One region of the Pseudoalteromonas sp. 13-15 genome, then DNA from elsewhere that is predicted to be linked to it. Evidence: riboswitches for the same ligand, from Rfam matches in the RefSeq annotation. Region 1 holds a riboswitch; the other holds the start of a gene.
The links. Region 1 has a riboswitch for cobalamin ahead of ATS72_RS08935 (ABC transporter ATP-binding protein). Riboswitches for the same ligand answer to the same signal wherever they lie in the genome.
Positions count from the first base shown of each region.

Region 2: linked by a shared signal. The riboswitch ahead of ATS72_RS07740 (TonB-dependent receptor domain-containing protein) and the one ahead of ATS72_RS08935 (ABC transporter ATP-binding protein) in region 1 are both predicted to bind cobalamin.

Region 1 covers NZ_CP019162.1:1,916,370-1,919,792, forward strand. Annotated here, with positions in the region: gene ATS72_RS08925 (cobyric acid synthase) at 1-393, opposite strand, end outside; gene ATS72_RS08930 (FecCD family ABC transporter permease) at 396-1,400, opposite strand; gene ATS72_RS08935 (ABC transporter ATP-binding protein) at 1,402-2,202, opposite strand; cobalamin riboswitch at 2,279-2,417, opposite strand; gene ATS72_RS08940 (porin) at 2,465-3,394, opposite strand.
Region 2 covers NZ_CP019162.1:1,676,806-1,680,228, forward strand. Annotated here, with positions in the region: gene ATS72_RS07740 (TonB-dependent receptor domain-containing protein) at 1-1,447, opposite strand, end outside; cobalamin riboswitch at 1,481-1,644, opposite strand; gene ATS72_RS07745 (YajQ family cyclic di-GMP-binding protein) at 1,822-2,304, opposite strand; gene ATS72_RS07750 (VanZ family protein) at 2,457-2,807, shown strand; gene ATS72_RS07755 (ketopantoate reductase family protein) at 2,800-3,423, shown strand, end outside.

The sequences.
Region 1 (3,423 bases):
TTCCACCAATAAAAGATCAAACCGTTTTGCTAAACGCTCGTGTGATGAAATGACAGCGTCCATGGCGACTTTTTTATAATCGTGGTACTTGCCGGCTTCCATGTTGCTAATCGCTTTACCATGAATAATAACTTGGGCGCCTGTATCGCTATTGGGCTTAAGTAATATCGGGTTAAAGTCGGTTTCGGGCTCTACCTTAGCAGCAATAGCTTGCAAAGCTTGCGCACGGCCAATTTCGCCACCGTCGTTTGTCACTGCGCTATTAAGTGCCATATTTTGTGGCTTAAACGGTGCGACTTTTATGCCTTGATTTGCAAATACTCGGCAAAGTGCAGCCACTAAGGTGCTTTTTCCCGCATCCGAGGTAGTACCCTGTATCATGAGTGTTTTCATGGCTACACCTTAGACTTTCTAAAAAAGAGTAAACTTAAGAAAAACGCACTCCCCATAGCGGCCGTGATCACCCCTACTGGCAACTCTTGATTTTGAAGTAAAGAACGAGACAGTACATCGACCCACACCATAAATGTGCCTCCTGCTAAGCTTGTTATTAATAGCCCTGCTACGGTGCCTTGTGAAATAAAAAAGCGCACAATATGTGGCACCATTAATCCAACAAAACCAATACCGCCACACATTGCCACCAGCACAGCGGTTATTAATGAGCTTAAAATTAGCATCAGCACCCTAAATCGATGCACTTTAACACCAAGGGTTATGGCACTTTCGTCACCTAATAACATGGCATTAAGCTGGCGCCTAAAACTAATCATTACGCAGGTGCACAGTGTAATCACTAAAAAGGGGATCCAAAGTGTTGCCCACTGCGCACGAGCAAAACTTCCTAAGGTCCAAAATAAAATAGCTGCAACGGCTTGCGGCTCGCTCCAATAAAGCAACAAACTCGTAAATGCACTAAATAAAAACGAGAGTGCAACACCAGCAAGTAACATAGACTCAACTTGCCCGCCCTGCTGCCTTGTGGCAATTAATATAAGTAAGCTCATTGCTAATAAGCTACCAAGCAAGGCTGCGGCCGAAAGCATAAAACCCGCGCTAATTCCTACAAATGCCATAAGTACAACTACACCAAACGAAGCACCTGACGATATACCGAATAAGTAAGGATCTGCTAGTGGGTTACGTGTCACGGTTTGTAAAATTAGCCCAGCAATAGCTAACCCCGCACCGGCTAAAAACGCCAATAATGTACGGGGCATTCTTAATTCAAAAATAATACGGCTGGTGAATGAAGCATCATTTAAATAAATAAAACTGTTAAATACATCCTGTATTGAGGTATCTGCAGCACCAAAGCTCAATGCTAAAAATAAACTTACTAAGGCAATAGTAATGCAAATAATCAGTGCAACTGAATGGCGTACATGCATTGCTAACATATTATTTGTAACCATAAAAGTAGGTAATATGAGGCGTAACTTTACCCAATTGAGATTCTTGAGGATGGTTACTAACCTGAGCGCATACACCAAATACATCATCAAGCATGTGCTCAGTCAGTACCTCTGCAGGAGAGCCGGTATGCGTTATTTCTCCATTTTTAATGACGACAAGCTCATCACACATAGCGCTAGCCAAATTAAGATCATGAAACGAAGCAAATACTGTAACACCAAGAGACTTTGCCAGCTCCATAACCTGTATTTGATATTTAACATCAAGGTGGCTAGTGGGCTCATCCATAATTAACAGCTGAGGTTGCTGAACAATAGCACGTGCAATGAGTGCCCGCTGCTTTTCGCCCCCAGAGAGCGATTCAAAATTTTGATTTGTGTGCAGCTCAAGCCCTACCGTTTTTATAGCTAGAGTGATTTGTTGTTTTTCGCTTTGCGATGTTGAACTAAATAACGATTTATGAGGCGTTAGGCCAAGAGCCACAACATCAAATAACGACAAATTAAAATGCGATGGCGCCTCTTGTAAAACAACAGCAACGCACTTTGCATATTCATCACTTTTAAGCTGCCAAATATCATGGTTATTAAACTCTATAACCCCTTCATTAGGCTTATTAAAACGATATAAACAACGCAGTAAACTCGACTTACCTGCGCCATTAGGGCCAATTAAGCCCACAAATTTACCTTCGGGTATTTGCACATTAATGTGTTTGAGAATAGGTTTATTTGCTATTCCCCACGAGAGATTTTGAACGTTTAATATTGGTGCTTTAGTTTGCAATACTCTGTCCTAGACACGAGTACCCACTTGTAATGCAACCACCAAAAAGGAGTACATTAAAATTAGCATGAGTAGGCCCGCTCATTAAAAATTGATTTGTATCTGACTTAAAGCATAGCGCTAATTACAGTTGCGGGAACAGTTGAGGAATTGCACCTCATTCCAAATGAAGCTCTATTATGGGCGGGTAAGTAAATAATTTAAAGCAAAAAAAACCGCGCTAATTACAGCGCGGTTAAAAAGGGAGTGTTTTAACTCGTCGTTAAAACTTATATTCCATACCTAAACCTAAGTAATCTTGGTCTACGTTGTTGTCCATATCAAAGCTTGAGTAAAAGCCAAATACTTTAATGTTTTTGTTAAGCTTGTGATCAACACCCACTGAAATAGCTGTTTTATCATCGCTATCGTCAAAGTCCATTGCTTGGTACTGAACTTTAAACGTATTTTTACCCATGCTGTATGCTGCATTTAATAAGTAACCGTCACCTTCAGCTGAACCGTCTACTTTTTCTTGAGTTTGGTACATAGCACCGAGTTTAAAGTCTTCAACTTTACCTTGGATTGACGCACGTACAACATCGTAACCATTTACTTCGCTGTCAGCTGCAATTGAGGCATATACCGCACTCTTTTTAAGTGCTGAATCACCGTAAGTTACTGCCATTGAGTAACCGTTATCAGCATCTACATCATCCTCAGCAATAAAAGTAGCAAGTACTTTAAAACCTTCGTATGAGTTTGAAGTATATGTAATTGAATCACCTAAACGGTTTTCACCCTTGAATACGTTTTTAATATCGCCTTCAAGGTCATTAAATAAATCGAGTTTACCTTGCGCTTGTTTAAACGCCGTGTCGTTACGACCCACTACTACCTGACCAAACGAGCCTTTAACACCAACATATTGGTTACGCGCAGAAATATTATCGTCGTCGCCTTTTGAGTCTGCATCTGTTACATCAACTTGAAACTCAAACTTATAAACTGCTTCTAAGCCATCGGTAATTTTTTCTGAACCTTTAAGGCCAAAACGAGATGCATTACTTTTAATTTCAGTGAACGACCCTTCGCCGTCATCTGTAGACTGAACAGTCACATTTGCTTTACCGTAAACATCAACGTCAGCAAGTACATTAAAAGATAAACCACTTAGCAAAGCGACACATAAGCTCGATTTTACAAATTTCATGTTATTTCCTCGATAATCACAAAAGACTA
Region 2 (3,423 bases), 240 kb from region 1:
TTTGATTGGCTAAACTAAATTCAACACCTTCATATTGAGCCTCATTAATATTGGTGAGTGCAAAATTAGCGTCATAATCAATTTTATCTTCAATTTCATTTCTAAAAATGGCGACATCGACACGTACAGTATCAAAGTCGACGTTTAAGCCAAGCTCACGATTCACTGACGTTTCAGGTTGAAGATTGGCATTGCCGTAAAGAGGAAAGTACAAATCATTAAATGTTGGCGCTTTAAAGCCCGTGCTTTGGCTTATTCTAAATGTTGCGTCTTCAGATAAGTGATAGCCAGCTGCCGCTGTGTACGTTGTTTCATTACCAAATTGCTCATCGTCATCTTGACGAACAGTTAAATTGGCAAGCAACTCATCCGCATCGTAATATGCGCCAACAAATACAGCTAATACATCGCGCTCTTGCACTTCAAACGTGGTTGAGCTTTGTGATACGTCATCATTGTACCAATTAATACCACCACTAATGTTTAACGTGTCGTTTAAGCGGTATTGGCCGTTGTAGTCAATTTGTGAGCGCTTAGTAACAAACGTACTTGTTGTTGGCCCTTGAGAAAAATCAACATAACGATTGTCTGAGTCATCCGTTGCAAATGCTATATCAAGGCTGTGATTTTGATTTTTATAGTCTTTATTCCAACCAGCCGAAAGCTGGTAATTTTTAAAATCCCCTCGCTCAATCGTGCTATCGGCAGGACTAAAGCGGCTGTCGTAATCAGCAAAGCCTTCGCTGTATTGCCCTAGTAACTTAAAGTTACCGAAATGTGTGTCGGTATAGTTTACTTTAAAGCCAAGGTTTTTGTTTTCAAAACCGTCTTCATCGGGTGCTGCACCTTGAAGTACATCAAAGTTGTCCGTCTTTTCAAACCCTGCATTAAAAGCCGTTGTTACATCGCCTGCTTTTACAGAGCCAGCAATCTGGTAGTCTTGGTACGCGTCAGATCCAAACGTAGCACTGACCGAAAGGTTATCTGACTCCCGAGTAATAATATTAATAACACCTGCTAACGCATCAGAGCCATAAATAGCTGCACGTGAACCTTTAATTATTTCTATGCGTTCAATACTATTTAATGGCACATTACTTAATGCTTTTTGACCAAGCGTTGCCGAACCGGTGCGTACACCGTCTATTAAAATGAGCGTATCACCTGACCCTGTACCGCGCAATGAAACACCGGCATTTTGACCAAAACCGCCGTTAGGGTTGACCTGAAACCCAACTTGAGTGGTTAGTAGCGTTGGTAAGTCGCGAACATTACTGGTTTCAATGTCATTACGAGTTATAACATTTACACTCGCTAATACATCAGTAATTGATTGTTCAAACTTATTAGCGGTTACCGTAATGGTTTCGATTGATTGCTCTTCAGCAGATACAGATAGTGACAGCGCAGCAGTAATTGCAACGCCAAGAGTTGTTTTTTTTAACATGAAGTTCCCCTTCTTTGCCCACCGCAAAGAACTAAGTAAGATTACATCAAGGCCGGTCTCCGGACTCAGTAAGTACATAGCTTTATGCATTACTTTACCGTTGCGGGGGCAGTGTTGGGATTGTAGTCATCATGAAAACGCACCAACTTCCCGATTATCTTATTAAAAAAATCAAACCGTTGAAAAGATTAATAAGCACCTTGAAAATAGGCCGCTATTGTGAGGAGTTTAATAAAAAATGTCAACGGACGTCTATACAGCTAAAAAGCGAATCAATTAAAAACAAAAACTATGTAGCGTTTATAAAAAAAGCCAAATAACCTGCGCGGCTATTTGGCTTTTTATTTATAAAGCGCCCAAAAAGGCTTTTATAATTAATCGCGGAAGTTTTTAAACTGAAATGGCTGACCTAAATCGGCAGTACGCACCACTTGCATAGCAGCTTGTAAGTCATCACGCTTTTTACCCGTTACGCGTACTTCCTCGCCTTGAATAGCCGCTTGCACTTTTACTTTAGAATCTTTAATGGCTTTTACTACTTTTTTAGCCACATCTTTTTCAATACCTTGCTTTAGCGCAACGTTACGAAAAACATTTTTACCTGCACGGCTAATATCTTGCAACTCTAAGCTCGCTACATCCATACCACGCTTAGAAACTTTACCCGCTAAAATATCAAACAATTGCATAACCTGTGAATCAGCTTCAGCTTTTAGCTTAATTGTTTTGTCGTTTAGCTCAATAGATGCATCAACACCTCTAAAGTCAAAGCGAGTCTCAAGTTCACGGTTTGCATTATCTACCGCATTTTGTGCTTCGTTCATTTCTACTTCAGATACAATATCAAATGAAGGCATTGGTTTTCTCCTAACTATTCAATCTTAATTTTATGGCGCAATTATAACGCTAAAATTATAAATCTTTACATTTTTCTGCATCTTGTTCAGGTGCGATACTAATTTAGTTTGATATACTTAAGCTTCTTTTTTAAGCGACTCTAGGATTTTACGTGACAAGGCGTGTTTACCAAGCTGTTTTTTTGCTCAGCATCGTAGCGTTTACTTTTTTATTTGCCAAAGAAATAAAAGGCGCAGCTAACCTATTTCCACACATTGATAAAGTAGCCCATTTTGGGATTTTTTTTGTGCTTGCTATTATTATGGATAAAGCGTTTAAGCTTCCTTTGTACGCACAAATTTTGTTATTGGCCGGTTACGGCGCATCAATTGAAATAATGCAAGACGCACTCCCCTACAGGCAGGCCTCTATTGGCGATTTTATAGCTGATTTTGCTGGTGCTGCTAGTTACTTTTTACTAAGAGTTATTTTTACACCTCGAAAAAAGAATCCCTATGACTAATATTTTAATTGTAGGCGATGGCGCTATTGGCTTGTTACTAAGCCACTTTTTAAGTCACAAAAATAATGTTCATGTTTTAACACGCAAACCAACCTGCAATACGCGTTTTTATAGCCGTAAAAACGCTCCGTCAGATAACATTAATGCACGCTTTATTAATTTAAGCGATCTGGCGCAACAACCTAGTTATGATGTTGTTATTTTTACAGTTAAAGCTTTTCAGGTTCAAGATGCATTTTCACAAGTAAAACCTTATCTTGCTGCAAATTCAATATTAGTCGTTTCTCATAATGGAATGGGAAATATTGAAGAGCTTATTCCTCAGCTGAACACTCAGCAAGCACTATACTTTTTAACCACCAGCATGGCCGGATTTAAGTCTACCCAGTACATTGTGCAACATACAGGTGAAGGGCAAAGCGTGATTGGTGGCTGTAATAAACTTGCAGCTAAAAATCCACAATTTATATCACCACTACTTCAAGCAATTCCTAATTTAAAAATGGTCAATAACATTGAGCAACTTCGCTTTGAAAAGCTGTTGGTCAATGTGGCTATTAACCCACTAACTGCACTTCACAATATAAAAAACGGCCAATTGCGTGCCCCTGTATTT